2 regions of the Cytobacillus mangrovibacter genome follow, and region 1 is predicted to be linked to the other one. Evidence: riboswitches for the same ligand, from Rfam matches in the RefSeq annotation. Region 1 holds a riboswitch; the other holds the start of a gene.
What was found. A riboswitch is a leader RNA that binds a small molecule or an ion and turns the genes downstream of it on or off. The one in region 1 is predicted to bind thiamine pyrophosphate.
Positions count from the first base shown of each region.

Region 2: linked by a shared signal. The riboswitch ahead of ACFYKT_RS16330 (ABC transporter substrate-binding protein) and the one ahead of tenA (thiaminase II) in region 1 are both predicted to bind thiamine pyrophosphate.

Region 1 covers NZ_JBIACJ010000001.1:113,527-117,853, reverse strand. Annotated here, with positions in the region: gene ACFYKT_RS00605 (ABC transporter permease) at 1-499, opposite strand, end outside; gene ACFYKT_RS00600 (ABC transporter ATP-binding protein) at 486-1,232, opposite strand; gene tenA (thiaminase II) at 1,250-1,939, opposite strand; TPP riboswitch at 2,029-2,118, opposite strand; TPP riboswitch at 2,193-2,299, opposite strand; gene ACFYKT_RS00590 (branched-chain amino acid aminotransferase) at 2,354-3,445, opposite strand; gene ACFYKT_RS00585 (response regulator) at 3,853-4,327, opposite strand, start outside.
Region 2 covers NZ_JBIACJ010000009.1:88,923-93,249, forward strand. Annotated here, with positions in the region: gene ACFYKT_RS16315 (ABC transporter ATP-binding protein) at 1-430, opposite strand, end outside; gene ACFYKT_RS16320 (ABC transporter permease) at 427-1,194, opposite strand; gene ACFYKT_RS16325 (thiamine-binding protein) at 1,191-1,484, opposite strand; gene ACFYKT_RS16330 (ABC transporter substrate-binding protein) at 1,498-2,502, opposite strand; TPP riboswitch at 2,612-2,719, opposite strand; gene ACFYKT_RS16335 (cell wall hydrolase) at 3,004-3,603, shown strand; gene ACFYKT_RS16340 (YkvA family protein) at 3,681-4,088, opposite strand; gene ACFYKT_RS16345 (SCO family protein) at 4,296-4,327, shown strand, end outside.

The sequences.
Region 1 (4,327 bases):
TATGCCATCGTGTTGCACCCATCGAGCGAAGCAGCTCAATATAATCTTTATCACTAGACCTCAGTCCATCATATGTACCAACAACAATGGGGAAAAATGAGATTAATACAGTCACAGCAACCTTACTCCAGATTGTATAACCGAACCAAAGGACAAAAATGGGTGACAGCGCAATAATCGGCATCATTTGTGAAATCAGGACCGCAGGATATAACATTTTCTCCATTGTTTTTGAAAAAAACATCCAAACGGCAAGGAGTACACCGCCAATTACTGAAATCAAAAATCCGATGAAAAATTCCAGGATGGTTGCACTTAAATGTTCCAATATTAATGGCTTCCAGTTTTCCAAGATCATCATAATGACACTGGTTGGTGCAGGCAAAATAAATGAAGGAACCATCTCTTTTTTGACTAGCCATTCCAATATGATTAATAGGAATCCTGCAAAAATGATAAATAGACTATAAGTTTTAATCCATCTCTTAAACTGTTTCATTTGTAATCTTTTTCTCCAATTCATATCGCATTCCAGCCAATTCTATTGAGTGAAGCAACTCAGGAAATCTTGGACGCGGCAGCTCGACCTTGATTTCTTCCATTTTTTTATTCGGATGCAATAGGATAATTCGGTCACTTAGAAAACACGCTTCTTCTAGGTCATGGGTAATAAACAGAATCGTTTTGTTTAGCTCTTGCCAAATGGATAATAGCCAGGCCTGCATTTCTTTCTTAGTTAAAGCATCAAGGGCGCCGAAGGGCTCATCGAGCAATAGCAGATCTTTATTTGTCAAGAGAGCCCGAAGAAAAGCTGCACGCTGCCTCATGCCCCCAGACAATTGGTTTGGAAGTGCGTTCTCATATTCTGCTAAACCAACTCGTGCGAGCCAATTTACGGCTTCTGCTCTAGTTATCTCTAAATCCTTTTGAAGCTCGGCTGCAATCATAATATTGTCAATGATTGAACGCCATGGGAGCAGTAAATCCCTTTGAGGCATATAGCCAACATCCCCAAGTGAAACGAACTTGCCATTTACCAATATCTCCCCCTCATCTTGTTTAAGAAGGCCAGTTATTAATTTTAAAATTGTGCTTTTCCCGGTTCCGCTTTTGCCAATTAGAGAGACGAACTCTCCTTGATTTATTTGCATATTTAATTGTGAGATTACTTTGTTTTGCTGCTTTCTATCATTTGTGAAAGTGTAGGAAACATTTTTTAATACAAGTGTCATCTTTTCACCCGCTTACTTTAAATAGGCCAATCTTGTTTAAAATAGTTCATATCCCAGAATAAGTATTCGTATTTAGAAGTCATTTGGAAGTGCTCTTCAAGCATTGCAAGCTCACGTTCTGGCTTCCCTTCTGCTAAGTCATCCATTAGCTGTATCAGCCATTTTGCCCCTTCAGCAAATGTATCGGAGTCGTATGTATCAATCCATTTTGCATAGCGATTTGTCTCGATTTGATCACCATATTGTTTTCTCAGAAGTTTTCCAATCTCCCAATAATCCCATGCACAAGGCAGCAGACAAGCGACTACTTCGGCTAAACTGCCATTTTGAGCAACATTTAACATGTAACGCGTATAGGCTAGATTAACAGGAGTTGGCTTTGTCGCCTCCAATTCCTCACGTGAAATCCCGAATTCAGCTGCAAACTGGCGATGAAGTTCCATTTCAAAATTTAATGTTTCATGAAGAATGTGAGCAAATTTCCCCATCGTTTGCAGGTCGTGTGCTTTCAGTGCGCCTATGGCAAATAGCTTTGCATAATCGATTAAATATACATAGTCCTGTTTCATGTAGTGAATGAATTTTTCTTCGTCCAATATCCCTTTTCCTAGCTCTTGAACAAATGGATGATTATGATTTCTCTCCCAAATTGGCTGTACATTTATAAACAGCCTTTCAGTGAATTTCTTTGTTTTTACAGTCTCCATAATGTTTCCTCCTTTAAGTATTTTTTTTTCAACAAAAAAAACCGCTTTCCGAATGTGGAAAGCGGTTAAATCATTACGCAAAAAAGTCGTAATCATCTTACCTACTTCCCTACGCTAGTATGATCTAGATCAGGTTCAAAGGGTTACTTCTCAGCCATAAGGCGCCCCTAGTAGAATGCTATTTTGTTATTTTTATTTCATTGTATTAAAAAACCCACTCTTAGACGGAAGAGTGGGGTGATTGGCATACTTGTTCAACCATTTACCACTTTCCTACGCCAGCGTGAACTAGATCAGGTTCAAAGGGTTTAGAACGGCCGTTCAATCTCAGTCTTTTACAAGACACCCCTAGTGTTAATTATTTGAATTCAATTCATAGCATACCATTAAAATTTAATATTGCAAGTAAAAAATTTATTTTGTTAATACTTCATCCAGTACTTCCACACGCCAGCCAAATGGGTCTTCATGTGTGCCGTATTGAATTCCCGTTAATGTGTCATATAATTTTTTTGCAAGTTCTCCAGTTTCTCCGTTATTTATTACTAGATGCTCATTTTGCCAAAAGAATTCTCCTATTGGAGAAATGACGGCGGCTGTTCCCGTTCCAAATGCCTCTTCTAAAATTCCATCTTTATGTGCCTGATAGATTTCTTCCATAGAAATTTTTCGTTCAGAAAAAGGAATATTCCAATGTTTGATGAGCTGGATGATGGAATCACGTGTGACCCCATCCAAGATGCTTCCATTTAGAATAGGTGTGAAAACTTCTCCATTTATTTTGAAGAAAACATTCATGCTTCCTACTTCTTCAATATATTTTTTTTCTTTTCCATCTAGCCATAGGACCTGCGAGTATCCTGCATTCCCAGCCACTTCTTGTGCTTTTAAACTGCCGGCATAGTTCCCAGCTGTTTTTGCATTACCTGTTCCTCCCTGTACAGCTCGAACAAATTCTTGTTCAACAGAAATTTTTACAGGATTAATTCCTTCTTTATAATAAGCCCCAACTGGGGACAAAATGATCATAAATCGATAGCTGTGTGAAGGCGCTACGCCTAAAAACGGTTCTGTTGAGATAATAAACGGCCGTATATAAAGAGAGGTGCCTTCATATGGAGGAATCCACTCTTTTTCTATCGTAAGCAATTGTTTTAAGGCATATAAGGCAAACTCCTCATCAATTGGGGGCATGCAAAGCCTTGAATTCGAGCGATTCATTCTTTCCATATTTTTCTTCGGTCTAAATAATAAAACTTGCCCGTCCTTTGAGAGATAAGCCTTTAACCCTTCAAATACAGTTTGCCCATAATGAAAAATCATCGCAGATGGTTCTAATGTGACAGGTTGATAGGGAATAATTCGCGGATCATACCAGCCTTTTTCTGTAGAATAATCCATTACAAACATATGATCTGTAAAATGTCTTCCAAACTGAAGTTGGTCAAATGCCGGTTTTTGTTTTCCAGCTGTGGTTAAGTTGATTTCCATTTGATAGTCTCTCATCCTACTTCTTCTCCCTGTCTTTTTATTATGTAGTTCTCATGATACTATTTGCTAAAAACTATCACTCTTTTAAGCGGTGCTTGATAAAAGTGATTGATTTATTTTTACAATTATCCTCCAATTCATATACTTTGTCGAGTAGTTTTTTAAAAAATTCGGAAAAATAAAATATCGTGAATAATCTTTAATATGATTAGGTAGAAGTTGATTTCCGCTCCAGGTACGCAGCGACCCGCGGGGTGGGCGCTGAGCCTCCTCGGCGCTAAAGCACCTGTGGGGTCTCAGCTGTCCCACTACTCCCGCAGGAGTCTCGCACCTTCCGCTCCAATCAACTAGTCTTTTTTGTAAATTGATAACTAATTCAAAAACAAAAATCTTTTGGAAAAGAGCCTAAAAAAAAGAATGGTTTACTTAAACCATCCTTTCTCCTTCGATTGTGTGATTGCTTCAATTCGATTCTTGACCTCGAGCTTATCAAGTATCTGTGAAATATAGTTTCGAACAGTTCCCGTTTTGATTCGAAGTTCATCAGCAATTTCTTTCGTATTTTTCCCATCGGCAACGAGTTCAAGGACTTCTTTCTCTCGTTCAGTAAGCGGATTTTCCTCACTATACACGTCATCCATCAATTCAGGAGCATAAATGCGTCTTCCATCCATTACTGTTCGAATGGAGCTAGCTAATTCATCACTAGGGCTATCCTTTAATAAATATCCGCTCACTCCGGCTTGTAAGGCTCTTTGAAAATAACCAGACCTAGCAAAAGTTGTTAGAATAATAACTTTGCATCCAGATTCTTTCAATTCCTCTGCTGCTTCAAGCCCACTTTTTTCAGGCATTTCAATATCCATGATACAAATATCTGGTTCAAGCTTTTTAACA
Region 2 (4,327 bases), on a different contig from region 1:
TTAAAAGAGCTCGAATAAATGCGACCCTCTGCTTCATCCCTCCAGATAATTCATGGGGATAGGAATGAATATAATCCCCTAGGCCTGCCTTTTGAATCATTTCCTGAGCTCTCTCACGATTGGTTTCTCCCTGTAATTCTTGACCAAGGATGACATTTTGCAAAATGGTCCGCCATGGCAGTAATGAAGGGGTCTGCGGCATATAGCTGACTGATCCGCGCTTGCCATTAATCTTTTCATTCTGTAATCGGATTGTTCCTTCATCAGGAGATAACAGCCCACCAATTAAATTAAATATCGTACTTTTTCCACTCCCAGACGGTCCAAGGATGGATACAAATTCTCCTTGTTTCACCTGCAAGCTTAGATTGTGGATTACCTCGTTTTGCCCGAAGCGCTTAGAAACATTCTCGATGGATAGTAAAGTCACTTGTTGTCAGCCTCCTTTGATTTCCAACGGACAAGTATGCGTTCAGCAAGTAAAATCAGTGCAAATAATAATAGGCTTATAATCATAATAAAGAGAATGGCGACAAATACACGATCTGTTCGAAAGGATGAAGAAGCAAGTGTCATATAGACACCCACTCCAGATTTGGCGCCAAGCCATTCTGAGATGACTGCTCCCATTACACTGTATGTAGCAGATATTTTTAAACCGGAAAATAATGCAGGTAAAGAATACGGAAGCTCTAGCTTCCAAAAAAGCTGTCTTCGATTAGCACCAGCCATCATCATATAATGCTTTAGCTCATTTGGCGTTTGTCTAAAGCCATCAAGAGCGGCAACAGTAATCGGAAAAAAGCAAATAAGTGTGATAACAATCAACTTCGGCAATAACCCAAATCCAAACCAAATGACCAATAGTGGAGCAAGGACAATGATCGGGATATTCTGAGATAAAATTAATAAAGGGTAGATTGATTCTCTAACAAACGGGATTAGATGAAGAATGATGGCAGTTATTAATCCAATGCTTGATCCGATGACAAATCCAAGTAATGATAATTGAATGGTTGATTGCAGGTGAGGGCCGAAATTCCCCCATCCAGCTATTGCTTCTTTAAATATCTCAGAAGGCGGGGGAAGCAGCCAATTTGGAATCTCTGCCATTGAAACAGCCATTTCCCAAATAATGAACAAAAGGAGGAGAACCAATGCAGGTCTCCATCCTTTTAATAAATAATTCCTCATGAACGATATTTCTCCGTCAATTGATCCATTTCAATTCCTGATGGCTGATACAGAATCTTTACTTGAGAAATGACATTTCGGCTTCCTTTTGCAATCATTTTCTCATTCATTTCAGCAATGATTTGTAATAGATGCGTCAATTCACCTTCCATTGTTGTTTCTAATGGATGTACCTCATATTTAACACCGGATTCTTCAATCACACGAATCGCTTCATCCACATATGGAATCACATCTTCTCCATTTTTTGTTTTAGGTATGATTTGAATACTAACTAATGCATTAGCCATTTTCTTGTTCTCCTCACTCTGGTAAAAATTCATTTGTGAATGCTTTTTCTGCCTCTAATTCCTTATCAAGTAAATTATTTTCAAACATCCAATCAGCATAGTTCTTCCATACTTCTAGTTTTTGTTCACCCCATCTAGGTGCATCATCCTGGTAATAAGGTGCAAGCCACTCTTGGCTTTTTTTCACAAGCTCTTCATCAAGGTCTGGTGCTGCTTTTAGTAAGATGTCTGCTGCTTCTTGAGGATTGTCGATGGTGAACTGGTATCCTTTAGAGACAGCCTTGACAAAAGCCTTCACAGTTTCTGGATTGTTCTCAATCATCTTTTCATTTGTTGCAAGTACAGGTGTATAATAGTCAAGCTTTTTACTATAATCCGTTAAATAGACCATATTGATCTTTTCCCCGCGGAGTTCAGCTTCAATGCCTGTCCAACCATAATAAATCCATGCAAAGTCAATATCTCGCTTAACCGCTGTAAAAAAGTCAGCATCCCCCATGTTTACGATGGATACATCTTCAACATTCGCCTTTTCTATTTTCATTAAGGAGTCTAAGACAGATTGCTCAACAGGTGAACCCCATCCCCCATATGTTTTCCCAGCAAAGTCTTTTGGTGATAGAATCTTTTTTTCTTCTGGTGAAGCAAAGCCAGATGTATTATGCTGAATGACCGCAGCTACCGAGACAAGAGGGACTCCTTGTACTCGTGCTTGAGTAATACTTTCTTGATAACTTACCCCAAAGTCAGCCTTGCCAGAAGCAGTAAGCTGATCCGCGCCAGCTTCACCTGGCATAATAATTTCAACATCCAGTCCTTCTTCTTCAAAGAATCCTTTATCTTTGGCAACATAAAGGCCTGTATGATTGGTATTTGGTGTCCAATCAAGAACAACCGAAACCTTCTTCAATTCATCTTTAGTCTGCCCTTCGTCCTTAGCAGGTTTAGCTTCATCATTGTTATTGCCGCAGCCAGCGAGCAATAGGGTAGAGCAAATTATGGCTAGCCATTTCTTCATCTTTTGAACCTCCTGGTGATTTATACTTATGCTCTCCAGATTATCTGGAAATTTTGCATAATAAAAAACGCCCTAGGCAGGAACCTGGGCGCATATAAACTAAACATTATTTGTTTTAGAATATGTTCCCTCCGCTGGTATCAACCAGATCAGGTTCTAAGGGTTATCATCGTTTTCAGATGAAATCTCAACCAATATGGTTCCCCTACAATTCTGCCTATTCAATTATGCTAAAGCATTTTTTATTCCTAACCCATTATAACAGATATGTTTCATTTGACTAGAAAAATGTGCTAAATGTTTAAGTAAAGTAGTACAAATCTAATATTTTCCTCTATTTCTATGGATATTATTGTGGGTAGAGGTCATTACTATTCTATGATAAGGTTATGTATATCGCTTATGTATACACTAAAGGCACACAGCCAGATGACGTAGCATCTTTGTTTATTGAATGATAAGCTGGGTGCTTTTTTCTTTTCAAAAAAAGGAGGAGATATAATGAAAAAACTTGCAGCTATTTTTGCGGGCTTCATGATGCTCTCGTTCCATTTTGTTCTTTCTGATGATAATTACACTTATGCTGAATTATTAGATTCTGTTGACATATATACGGTGGAAAAAGGAGATTCACTTTATGAAATCGGAATGGAGCACGGGGTTTCAGTTTTAGAATTAAAGAAGATTAATCATAAAAAAACGGAAAAGGTCCACACTGGAGAAAAGCTTATTTTGCCTAAATCGATAACGAAATCAGAGCAGGATCTCTTAGCGAGACTCGTTCATGCGGAAGCAAAGGGTGAGCCGTATGAAGGAAAGGTTGCTGTTGCTCAAGTTATTTTGAACCGTGTGAAGGATGATCGCTTTCCGGACACAATTAAAGGGGTTATCTACGAAAAAAGACAATTTCAACCAGTTGATAATGGCTCTATTAATGAACCTGCTGATAAAAGTTCCAAAAAGGCAGCTATGGAGGCATTAGTTCTTAAAGGTAAAGGAAATGGATCTGTCTTCTTCTTTAACCCTGACCAAACAAGCAGTACATGGTTAAGATCCAAAACGGTCACAGTAGAAATTGGCAAGCACCGCTTCGCGAAATAATATAAGCAGCTCCATTCTTTTGGAATGGAAGCTGCTTTTTTATATCTCTTAAGGGCTGATGCAGTCAGCTGACATTTTTACTCTGCTTGAATTGGCTGTTTAAGTTTCCATGCTTTGAATTTATCAAGTTCACCTGATAATTGTTTAAGTGCAAATGTAATCACTGCCGCATCATCAACAATGCCGATCCCAATTAAGAAATCAGGTATGACATCAATTGGTGAAACAAAGTACAAAATGGAAGCAATCATGAAAACAATTGTTTTCTTAGAAATATCACGGTATTCCCCATTTGACCAGGACTTGACTAATTCCATAAGAAGTTGAAATTTCTCCCAAACCCCTGATAAGGATGTTTTATTTTTTTTTGCCTTTTGCGCAGACTTTTTGAGTAAACCGACAGTTTCTTTAGGATTGTCAGCGTATTTCTTAGCTTTAGACTCAAACAACTTATAACCTTTTTCATGCTCATTTGTATTCGGCATAGGGTTCATCCTCCCATTAGACAATTGTTAAAGATATTATTAACATTTCGTAACGAATACATTAATTGATTTCTACATCAAGTAAAAGTACTTATTTTGACATGAAAGTCTATTTCATATGTGCTCTCTATCACTGTAAAATTCAAGAAAAAAGTTTAGATTTCTCTAGAATAGAGAAACTAGTGAGGGAGAAGGGGTATAAAACATATGAAAGCAAGTAATAAAGTGAAACTGTATGC